DNA from 2 places in the Azoarcus sp. Soil_N_20 genome. Region 2 is predicted to be linked to the other one. Evidence: riboswitches for the same ligand, from Rfam matches in the RefSeq annotation. Region 2 holds a riboswitch; the other holds the start of a gene.

Region 1 (5,463 bases), on a different contig from region 2:
AACCCGTGCGGCGGCATCGGCGAGTTGCCCATAGCTCAGGGCCTCGGTCTCGTCCGCGCTGCGGTAGAAGGTGACATGTATGCGGTCGGGGTGGCGGGCCACATGCCAGTCGAGCACCTCGACCAGGGTGGCGGCGTCCGCCGGAACGCCCTCGGCCTGTTCCGGGATCGCCAGCCGCACACCCGCAAGCGCCGAGCGGGCGGACCGATGCCCAGCGTTTCCGATCGCGTCGATGAGCTGTCGTGGCGTTTCGGCCGCCCCCAGCACTTCCGCCGGGAGGCGGACGTCGAAGCCGCGCTCCACCCGCGCCAGCAGTTCGACCCGGGCAAGGCTGTCCAGACCCAGATCGCGGTCGAACAGACTGTCGAGTCCGGCCCGCGTCTGCGAACGCGGCTGCAGCTCCCGCAGCAAGTCGTCGACGAGGCTCAGCAGGCGGGCAACATCGTGCGGCAAATCGGATCCTGATCGTTCCGACACGTTCATGCCTCCGGTATTCGACGGTCGCTGCAACCAAGGTAACACCCGGAGGAGACGCGCGCGTGATCGCGACTTCGATACCCGGACGCAACTTCCCTGCGCATCGGACGCCCGCCAGCCCGGTATCCCTGCGGCCTTCGCCGCGGGTGGCCTGCCCTACGCCGGCTACATGCAGTGCTCGGGGCGGGCAGCAGCCCACGCCTCGTAGACGGACACCTCTCATCCGGACGAGTTCTGCCGCCCGCCGAATGTGATTTCGATCAAGGCAGCTGCGGCCGGCGCCGCCCACAATCGACATGAAACGGAATCGTCACCGGCCGCACGGTCGCGCGATTCATGACCCAATCACCCACTCGCGCATCGTGCCGGACGGATGCGGCCTCCGGTGTCGACCGAGGATGCTCTGCCATGTCCGAACCCGCTCCCGAACACCCGAAAAGCAGACCGGCCGCGCGATCGCTGCAGCCGGCGCAGGTCAGTCTGGCCGACCTGTGGTCGTCGATCGCGGTCGGGATGGCTCAGTTCCGCGCCGTGCCGATGTTGAGTGCGGCCTACGCGGCCGTGTTCGTCGTTCTGGGCGGCATGCTGTTTCTGGTCCTCGACGCGGTGTCGATCGCGCCGCTCAGCCTCTCACTGGCGGGTGGATTCATGCTGGTCGGGCCGATACTGCTGGCCGGTTTCTTCTCGGTTTCGGACGTCCTTCACGCCGGCGGGAAGCCGGTGGCCGCCGACATCCCGCGTGGGTTCCGGCGCATGCCGCGAGGCGGCTGGGTCGTCTCCTTCGTATGCGCGCTGCTGTTCCTGATCTGGCTCACCGATGCGGGAACCCTCTATGGTTTCATGGTCGGTCACGAGCCGATCGGGTTCGCCCGCATGTTGCCGGCCGACGCGCGGGTAAGCGATTTCATCCTGTTCAGTTCGATCATGGGTGCGGTGCTGGCCTTCATTCTGTTTACCATCTCGGCGTTCTCCATCCCGCTCATCCACGACCGGCGCGCCGACCTCGTCTCCGGCGTCGTCGCCAGCGTCCGCGCAGTGTTCACGCGTTTTCCGGTGATGATGTGCTGGGCCGTGGTGCTTGCGGTGGTGATCATGATCAGCGCATTGGTGCTGCCGCTGCTGCTGATCACCCTGCCGGTGATGGCCTACGCCAGCCGGGCCTTCTACTTCAGGGTCTTTCCGAAGTAGAAAGCCCGGATTCGCGGCAACTGCTCCGGACGAAGCCATTCGCCGGCGATGTCCGGGCCTTGCGCGACGGTAGCAACGCGGTGGCGGGCGAACCGGACACGGCTGACACTCGGTCGGCATTCGGCTAACATCAGGCCCGTTGGTGCTCGTGCTTCCTTTCCGGGAGCACAGTTCAACGGGAAGCAGGAGTCTCGTCCCCCCGGCCTCGAACGGCTGCGCGGGGCGGGATAACCTGCGCTGCCCCCGCAACGGTAAGCGGCCAGGCCCGGAATTCGATGTCCGGGCCACTTCCATCACCCAGCCACTGGAACCGGGATCGATCAGATCCGCCCGGGAAGGCGATGGAAATGTGTGCCGCCAGCCCGGATACCGGCCAACAAGGCTGTTGCGGTTCGCCTGACGAACCGCAACCTTGTGCCCACGCACTGTCGGGGAAGACAGTGAGGGCGACTTTTCGAGTTCATCACCATGACCATCCGACCCGGCCGTTCGCCGCTGACGGCGCTCGCCTGCGCCGTGGCCGTCGCCACCGTAACCACTGTCGCAACGCCCGCCTTCGGCCACGGCGACCACACCCATGGGCACGCCACCCTGACCCTCGTCATCGAGGGCGATGTACTGAGGGGCGAATTCAACTTCCCGCTGGAGAGCCTGCTCGGGTTCGACTACCCACCGAAGACCCCCGCGCAACAGCAGACCCTCGATCTCCTGAAGGGCCGTCTCGGCGAACTCGACAAGTTCATCGAGCCCGCTGCCGAAGCGGCCTGCACCGTCGCCCGCTCACAGCTTGCACCGGATCTCGCGACCGCGGACCGATCGGCGGACATTGCCAACATCGTCTATGCGTTCGAGTTCGAATGTGCCCGGGTGTCCGCGCTGCAATCGATCGTCTTCTCCGCGTTCGGTAACCATGCCGGGCTCAAGCAGCTGAGGGTCAGCCTGAGCGCACCGGCCGGCCGCAAGACCGTCACCGTAAGGCCGAAGTTTCCGGCCATCACCTTCTGACCCCCGTCACCGGAAACCGACAATGATAGAAGCAAGCTTTCTGCAGATCGCCCAAGCCCTGCTGTGGCCGGTACTCACCCTCGTCGCGCTTGCCTTCACCTACGCCCTGTGGGTCGCCGGCAGGACCCTGATGGAAGGCTGGCAACGCTGGCGCCTGCCCGACTATGCCTGCCTGCCCGGTGACGCCGGGTATTCGATGGAAGAACTGGAGATGCGGGTACTGCGCCAGATCGAGCCATTGCGGCTGCTGAGCCGGGTCACGCCGATGCTCGGACTGATTGCGACCATGATTCCGCTCGGCCCCGCGCTGCAAAGCGTGGCCACCGGCCAGGGGCACGAAGCGTTGGCGGTATTCAGCGGCGCCTTTGCCGGCGTGGTACTGGCGCTGGCAGCGGCTTCGGTCGGCCTGGTAGTCTATTCGGTGCGGCGGCGCTGGCTGCTGGCCGAATTGCTGTCCATCCGCAAGGCCCGTGAGGTGCGGGCATGAGTCTCAAGCATCTGAAGGTGCTCGACGAGGACGATGAAGATCCGATGCTGTCGGCCGTCAATCTGGTCGACGTGTTCCTCGTGCTGGTGGTCGCCCTGCTCGCTGCAGTGGCGGCGAGTACGCGCCAGACCGCCCCTCCCGACCCCACCCGGGTGCACAAGGCGGGCGAGCCGGACATGGAGATCGTGGTCACCGAGCAGGGACGCGAAGTCCGCTACAAGGGCAGTGGAAGCGTCAGCGATGGCAAGGGCGTGCGTGCCGGCGTTGCATACCGCCTGCACGATGGCAGCATCATCTATGTCCCCGAGGATGGTGCCGCGGGCGAGAAACCGGGCGCAGGTGACGACCGATGAACACGCTGCTCCGGCTGCTGTGCATCGCCCTCTGGTGCGCGAGCGGCAACGCCCTCGCCCGCGACCTGCTGTGGGTGACGGCGGACATCACTCCTGCCGCGCGCAGCGCGATGATCGAACGTCTCGGTGCTGCGGCAGGATGGACGGTCCGCCACCTCGACCATCCGCTGCGTGACACCCCGGGGCAGGCCGCGGAACAGCGCGAAGCCATGGCCCGGGCCCTGACACAGGCCGACCTGGTGTGGGTCGATGTGCCTCACGCAAGCGCCCATGCCCGGCTGCACAAACTCTTCGGTTCCATGCTCGACGCCCACGCGGCCAGTCATCCCGAGCGGGTGGTATGGATCAGCGCCGAAGTGCCGGCAGCTCCGGCCGACCGTGCGGCACGGCGTATGGACGAGTATCTGCGCGCGGGGGGCGAAACCAACGTCCGCCACGCGTTCACGCTCGCCTCCGCCGCCATCGACCAGGCTGCGGTGCCGGATCTGCCGGCTCCGCGGCGGTGGCCCGCGCGCGGCCTCTATCATCCCGATGCGCCGGACTTCTTCGACAACGCCGACGCACTGGCGGCCTGGCAAGGCACGGTCCCCCGCTACAGCGACCAACCCGCAGTCGCGGTGCTGGTGCATCGCTACCATTTCATCAACGGCGCCACCGACTGGCTGGACGACTGGCTTCGGCGGTTCGCGCACCAGGGCCTCTTTGCCTATGCGGTGTTCGGCCAGCAGGTCGATGGCGCCGGACTCGCGGCCATGCTGGAGCAGGACTCCGCAGCCGCGGCCCCCACCCCGCACCCGCGATTGATCGTGGTCCATCAGCTCACCCCGCAGGCCGCCGCACTGCAGCCGCTGTTCGAGCGCTGGGCCACCCCGGTGCTGGCGACCCAGCCCTACCGCCAGGGCGATCAGGCGGCGTGGGAACAGGACGCCGCAGGGCTGTCGCTCGGCGACACCCCGTTCTATCTGGTCCAGCCCGAGGCCGCCGGTGCGATCGATCCGCTGATGGTGGTCACCCATGCCGACCGGGGCCGACGCACCGTGCTCATCGAGCGCCAGGCCGACGCGGTGGTGGCAAAGGCGAAGCGTCTGCTTGCGCTCCGTTCGCGCCCAGCCGCGGACAAGCAGCTGGTCGCCATGGTGTACAACTATCCGCCGGGCGGGACCAATTTCGGCGCCTCCTTCCTCAACGTACCGCGCAGTCTGGAACAGGTCTCCGGCGCATTGGCCGCAGCCGGTTACGACACCCGGCCCACACCCGAGGCCGATTGGATTGGCGGGCTCCAACCCCTGCTCCGGGCCTACTACCCGGACGCCGATCTCGTCGCCCTGCTGCAGGCACAGCAGGCAGAGGCGCTGCCGCTGGCGCGTTACGAGACCTGGTGGCAGACCCTGCCGGCGCCGGTGCGGCAGCGGATCGAGCGCCATTGGGGACCGCCTGCCAGCAGTCGCTATGTCGTGCAGTGGGAGGGCGAACCGGTGTTCGTGATCCCCCGCCTGCAGATCGGCAAGCTGTCGGTACTGCCGCAGCCACCACGCGAGGAGACCCTGCGCCGCGGCCAGAACCCCTTCATGCACCGCAGCAAACAGCCGCTGTCGCACCATTACCTCGCGGTCTACCTGTGGGCACAGCAAGCGGATGCCCTGATCCATTTCGGCACTCACGGCACCCAGGAATGGGCACCGGGCAAATCGCGCGCACTCGACGTGCTCGACGATGCACTGCTGCCACTCGGGGATCTGCCGGTGATCTACCCCTATATCGTCGACAACCTCGGCGAGGCGCTGACCGCCAAGCGCCGTGGCCGTGCGCTGCTGGTCAGCCATCGCACCCCGGTGTTCGCCACCGCCGGCTTTCCGGCCAGACTGGCCCAGATGCACCAGCTGATGCACGAATGGGAGATCGCCGACCTTGGCCCCACCCGCACCGCACTCACCCACCAGCTGGTGGAGTTGA
Region 2 (5,463 bases):
CCTGCTGGGTGGCGCCGAGGAGGTCGCCGGTGTAGCCGCCGAGCCGGCGCAGGAACACGCGCGCGGCCCATGCGGTGACCGCGATCGTCGCTCCCGTGGCGCACAGCGCCTCCAGCGGTGCGAGCAGCGCCAGCGGCAAGAGCCCGAAGGCGCCGGCGATGGCGAGCTCCGGGGCGCTCAGGCGGCGGGCGAGCGGCTTCGACTTGGAGCTCTCGTCGTCGCGCACATAGGGCAGCAGGTGGATCAGGCTGGTCGAGGCCAGGCGCGACAGCGGATGCGCCACGAGCAATGCCACCGCCACCGCGGGGTCGCCGTGAGCGCCCAGCTCGATCAGCGCCACCATCTTGGCCGCCAGCATCAGCACCATGCCGACCGTGCCGTAGCTGCCGATCCGCGAATCCTTCATGATCGTCAGCACCTGCGCCCTGCTCCAGCCGCCGCCGAGGCCGTCGCAGCTGTCGGCCCAGCCATCCTCGTGAAAGGCGCCGGTGGCACGGATGGTGACCGCCATCGACAGGATCACCGCCAGTGCGGCGGGCAGCAGCAGCGCGAGCGCAAGATAGCTGAGCGCGCCGATCGCGCCCACCACCCAGCCCACCAGCGGGAAATAGCGCGCGGCGTGATTGAGCCGTTCCGGCGACCACGGCACCCAGGCCGGCACCGGCAAGCGGGTGAAGAAGCCGAGCGCGGTGAAGAAGAGTTCGAGCTGGTAGCGCATCGGGAGCTCAGGCCTTGCCGCTGACCCCCGCCGATTCGAAGCTCGCCATCTCGCCGAGGAAGTTGACTGCGGCCTGTACCAGCGGGAAGGCGAGCGCGGCGCCGGTGCCTTCGCCCAGGCGCAGGTCGAGTTCCATCAGCGGCTCGACTCCGAGGTGGGCGAGTTGCAGGGTGTGGCCGGGCTCCTTCGAGCGGTGGGCGAACACGCAATAGGGCAGGATGTCCGGCGCGATGCGCTGGGCTACAAGCAGCGCGGCGGTGACGATGAAGCCGTCGATCAGCAGCACCATGCGCTTTTCCGCGGCGCCGAGCATGGCGCCGGCCATCATCGCGATTTCGAAACCGCCGTATTCGGCAAGTGCGGCGAGCGGGTCGGCCGGGCGGCCGCCGCGGGTCAGCGCCTGCTCCAGCAAGGCCAGCTTGCGCGCGAGCCCGGCATCGTCCAGACCGGTGCCGCGGCCGGTGACGATGGCGAGGTCGGCGCCGCCGGTGGTGCCGATCAGGCAGTGGGTCAGCAGCGAGGCGGCGGCGGTGTTGCCGATGCCCATCTCGCCGAAGCCGACGCAGTTGCAGCCGTTGGCGGCGAGCGCATAAGCCAGTTCGCGGCCGCGGGCGAGCGCGGCGTCGCGCACTTCGGCCGCCATCGCCGGCTGCTCCAGGTAGTTGGCGGTGCCGGGGCCCATCTTGGCGCCGATCAACCCGGGGCGCTGGCCGAAATCGTGATTGACGCCGGCGTCGATCACGGTGAGTCCGAGTCCGAGCTGGCGGCTGAACACGTTGATCGCGGCGCCGCCGGCAAGAAAGTTCTCCACCATCTGCCAGGTCACGTCCTGCGGGAAGGCCGACACCCCGGCGCGGGCCGCGCCATGGTCGCCGGCAAACACCATGATGTGCGGCTGGCGCAGTTCGGGGGCGAGGGTGTGCTGGATCAGGCCGATCTGCAGCGCCAGCGCCTCGAGGCGTCCGAGGGCGCCAGGCGGTTTGGTCTTCTGGTCGATCTTGTGTTGCAGCGAGCTGGCAAGGGCGTGGTCGGGAGCGCTGATCCGGAAGTGCATGGCTGTCCTGCGAGGGCGGTGAGAGGCGGGCGCGGCGGATGGTAGCACGGCGGGTCAGCCGCCCTTCAGCATCAGCGGCAGGCCGGCGGCAACGAAAACCACCCGTGGGCATGCGGCCGCGATCGCCTGGTTGAGGCGTCCGGCCTCGTCGCGGAACAGGCGGCCGAGCGCACTGTCTGGCACCAGTCCGAGGCCGACTTCATTGGCGACCAACAGGATTCTGCCGGGCAAGGTCGGCAGGGCAGCGAGCAGGGCGTCGCGTTCGCGGCCGAACAGCGGCAAGGCATCGGCGGTGGCGGCGGGGGGCAGCTTCTCGGCGCCGGTGAGAAGGTTGCACAACCACAATGTGAGGCAGTCCACGATCACGCAGCGATCGGCTGCGGCCTCGCGGCGCAGCGCCGCGGCCAGTGCGACCGGGGTCTCGACGGTGCGCCACTGCCGCGGACGGTCCGCCTGGTGGCGACGGATGCGGCTGGCCATCTCCTCGTCACCGGCTTCCGCGGTGGCGATCACGGTGACGGCGAGGCCCGATTCACGTGCGCGCTGTTCGGCATGGCGGCTCTTGCCGGAGCGGGCGCCGCCGAGGATGAGTTCGCAGGTCATTGGTGGTATCGATTTTGCAGTGCACGACAAGGCCGGACACGGTATCATCCGCCCCCACTGCCCCGAAAGGGGTAGCGCGTTTGTGGTGCCCGGAGGCGGTTCTCGCCCGAGGGTTAAACGGGAAACAGGTGAGCGTCGCTTCTGGCGCGCAATGCCTGTGCTGCCCCCGCAACGGTAAGTGAGCGTAAGGCGCATCGAAAAGCCACTGGGTGTCGTTTGCCCGGGAAGGCGATGCGTCGGGTCCGGTCGATTCTGACCGGCACCGCTCATGAGCCCGGATACCGGCCCAAATGCGAAATGGCGGATGTGTCGCGGGGTGGCGACGACGGGTGCAGGCGGCTTGCGGCTCTCTTCGGTTCTCTCCCTGGCATGTCCTTGGCAATCGCTTCACGCGGTGCGGGGACGCAAACCGTGGGGCCGGGAGAAAATCAGTGAGAATCCGTGTTTCTTGTGCCGCACTCGCGGCAGCGATGGTCGTGCCCCTGCAGGCAGCGGCCGAAACCGAACTGGACAATGTCGTCGTTACCGCCAGCCGTCAGCAACAGCGTGCCGATGAGGCCCTTTTCAGTATCGACGTGATCGGGCGCGAGCAGATCGAGCGCGCCGGGCACAGCACGCTCATCGAACTCCTGGCCTCGCAGGCCGGTATCCAGGTAAGCAGTACGGGTGGCCCGGGTGCAAACACGGGTGTATTCATCCGTGGCGCCAATTCCGGGCATACGCTGGTGCTCATCGATGGCATGCGGGTCGGTTCCGCCACCACCGGACAACCCTCGCTGGAGGTGATTCCGACCGCCCTCATCGAGCGCATCGAGATCCTGCGCGGACCGGCGAGCGCGCTTTATGGTTCGGACGCGATCGGCGGCGTGATCCAGATCTTCACGCGCAAGGGCGAAGCGGGCTTCCATCCGAGTGTCCGTGTCGGTGCCGGCACCGAGCGCACCTATACGCTCGGCGCGTCCCTCGCCGGAGGGGAAGAGCGCTTGCGCTACAGCCTGTCGGCGGGACGCGACCGGACCGATGGCTTCAATGCTCGTCCGCAGGTCTCTACCGCAGCGGACCTCGATCGCGACGGTTTCCACAACGACTACCTGAGCGCTTCGGCTGCGCTGGGCCTGCGCGAGGACGACGAGCTCGGGCTCACGCTGTTTCATTCCGAGGGGCGCAACTGGTTCGACGCCGATCAGCCGTTCAACTCCTATGTGGACAAGGGCCTGGACAGCGCGGGTGTCTACCTGCGCAACAAGCTCGCGGACGCGTGGATCAGTACGCTGCGCCTCGGCACTAGCGAAGACCGCTCGCACACCCGGTCCACGTCGGCGCCGGCCGACCGGTTCGACACGGTGCAGACCCAGTTCATGTGGCAGAACGACATCGCCGTGGGGGGCGGTTCGCTGCTCGCAGCTTATGAGCACCTCGAGCAGCGCATCGATACCACGGGCACCTTCGAGCGCGACCGGCGCCTGGTGAATTCGGCCTTGATCGGATGGGGCGGACAGTTCGACAAGCATCACCTGCAAATCAACGCCCGTCACGATGACAACTCGCAGTTCGGCGGCAAGACGACGGGTCTGATCGCCTACGGCTACCAGTTTCTGCCACAGTGGAAGGTACGTGGCAGCGTCGGGACCGCATTCAAGGCGCCGACCTTCAACGACCTGTATTTCCCGCTCGCCTGTTTCCCTCCGTTCGGCTGTTTCGGCGGCAATCCGGACCTGAAGCCCGAGGAGTCTCTCAATCGCGAGCTTGGCGTGGTCTGGGAGCACGACCGGTTCAGCACGCATGCGACCTACTACGACAACAGGGTGGAGAACCTCATCCAGTGGGGCAACACGCCAGAGAACGTCGGCAAGGCCAGGCTGAAGGGGGTGGAGTGGGGCGCGAGCGCCATGGTGTTCGATTACCGAGTGCGGGCGACGATCGATCTGCTCGATGCGAAAGACGAGGACACCGGTGAACGACTCATCCGGCGGGCGAAACGCAGCGCATCGCTGGGGATCGACCGCAACATCGGAAAATGGACCTGGGGTGTGGAGTGGCGCGGGCAGAGCGCACGCGAAGACGGGCAGCGTCTGAGCGGGTACGGCATCGTCAACGCCTGGCTCCATCACGCCTTGACGCCCGAACTGCGGCTCGAGTTGCGGGCGAACAACGTGTTCGACAAGGAGTATCAGCTTGCCCGCGGGTTCTCCACGGCGGGGGCCAGCGCTTTCATCGCCGTTCGTTACGCGCCGCGCTAGGTGTTCACTCATGATCCCTATTCGCTATTCGATGCTCTGCGCGAGCTTTGCGGCGGCCGTGCCCCTGTCCATTTCCGCTGCTTCCGCGTCTGACGAGCCGGCCCTCGAGTCGGTCGTGGTCACCGCCACCCGTCAGCGTCAGCGCGCAGAAGACAGTCTTGCGAGCGTCCAGGTGCTGGAGCGCGAGGACATTCAGCGCGCCGGGCACTCTTCCCTGATCGAGGTGCTGCGGGCGCTGCCCGGCGTGCAGGTCAGCGCCAACGGGGGGCCGGGCTCCAATTCGAATGTCTTCATTCGCGGCGCGGAGGCACGTCACACCCTGCTACTGATCGACGGGCTCCGGATCGGTTCGGCAAGCTCGGGCGCGCCGACCCTCGAGAGCATTCCACTCGGGATGATCGACCGGATCGAGATCCTGCGCGGGCCGGCCAGCGCCTTGTACGGCTCGGAGGCCATCGGCGGCGTGATCCAGGTGTTCACCCGCAAGGGCGAGGCGGGCTTCCACCCCGAGGTCTTCGCCGGCTACGGGACGGACGACAGCTTCCAGGGCTCGATCAACCTGGCGGGCGGCATCGAGCGTTTGCGTTACAGCCTGAGCGCGGGCAGGGAGCGCACCGACGGCTTCAACTCGAAGCGGGATCCGGCCTATTGGGTCAGCCCCAGCAACCCCAATCGGACATCGTACTGGGACGATGATGACGGCTTCCGCAACGACTACATGAGTGGTTCGCTGGCGCTCGGCTTCCGGGACCAGGATGAAGTCGGCGTCAGCTTTCTGCAATCGGACGGTCGCAACCGCTACGACGCTTCCGCACTGAGCTACTTCGACTCCTATCTCGACAAGAAGT

Evidence for each region. A riboswitch is a leader RNA that binds a small molecule or an ion and turns the genes downstream of it on or off. The one in region 2 is predicted to bind cobalamin.
Region 1: it holds a riboswitch for cobalamin, as region 2 does, so the genes downstream of both, AC3A35_RS09255 (ZrgA family zinc uptake protein) here and AC3A35_RS00545 (TonB-dependent receptor domain-containing protein) in region 2, are expected to answer to the same signal.

Annotation. Positions count from the first base shown of each region.
Region 1 covers NZ_JBDGKX010000003.1:421,187-426,649, forward strand. The annotation lists gene AC3A35_RS09245 (AMP-binding protein) at 1-453, opposite strand, end outside; gene AC3A35_RS09250 (DUF2189 domain-containing protein) at 886-1,665, shown strand; cobalamin riboswitch at 1,789-2,057, shown strand; gene AC3A35_RS09255 (ZrgA family zinc uptake protein) at 2,134-2,670, shown strand; gene AC3A35_RS09260 (hypothetical protein) at 2,693-3,157, shown strand; gene AC3A35_RS09265 (DUF2149 domain-containing protein) at 3,154-3,510, shown strand; gene cobN (cobaltochelatase subunit CobN) at 3,507-5,463, shown strand, end outside.
Region 2 covers NZ_JBDGKX010000001.1:101,494-106,956, forward strand. The annotation lists gene AC3A35_RS00530 (adenosylcobinamide-GDP ribazoletransferase) at 1-718, opposite strand, end outside; gene cobT (nicotinate-nucleotide--dimethylbenzimidazole phosphoribosyltransferase) at 726-1,772, opposite strand; gene cobU (bifunctional adenosylcobinamide kinase/adenosylcobinamide-phosphate guanylyltransferase) at 1,827-2,375, opposite strand; cobalamin riboswitch at 2,442-2,678, shown strand; gene AC3A35_RS00545 (TonB-dependent receptor domain-containing protein) at 2,807-4,615, shown strand; gene AC3A35_RS00550 (TonB-dependent receptor domain-containing protein) at 4,626-5,463, shown strand, end outside.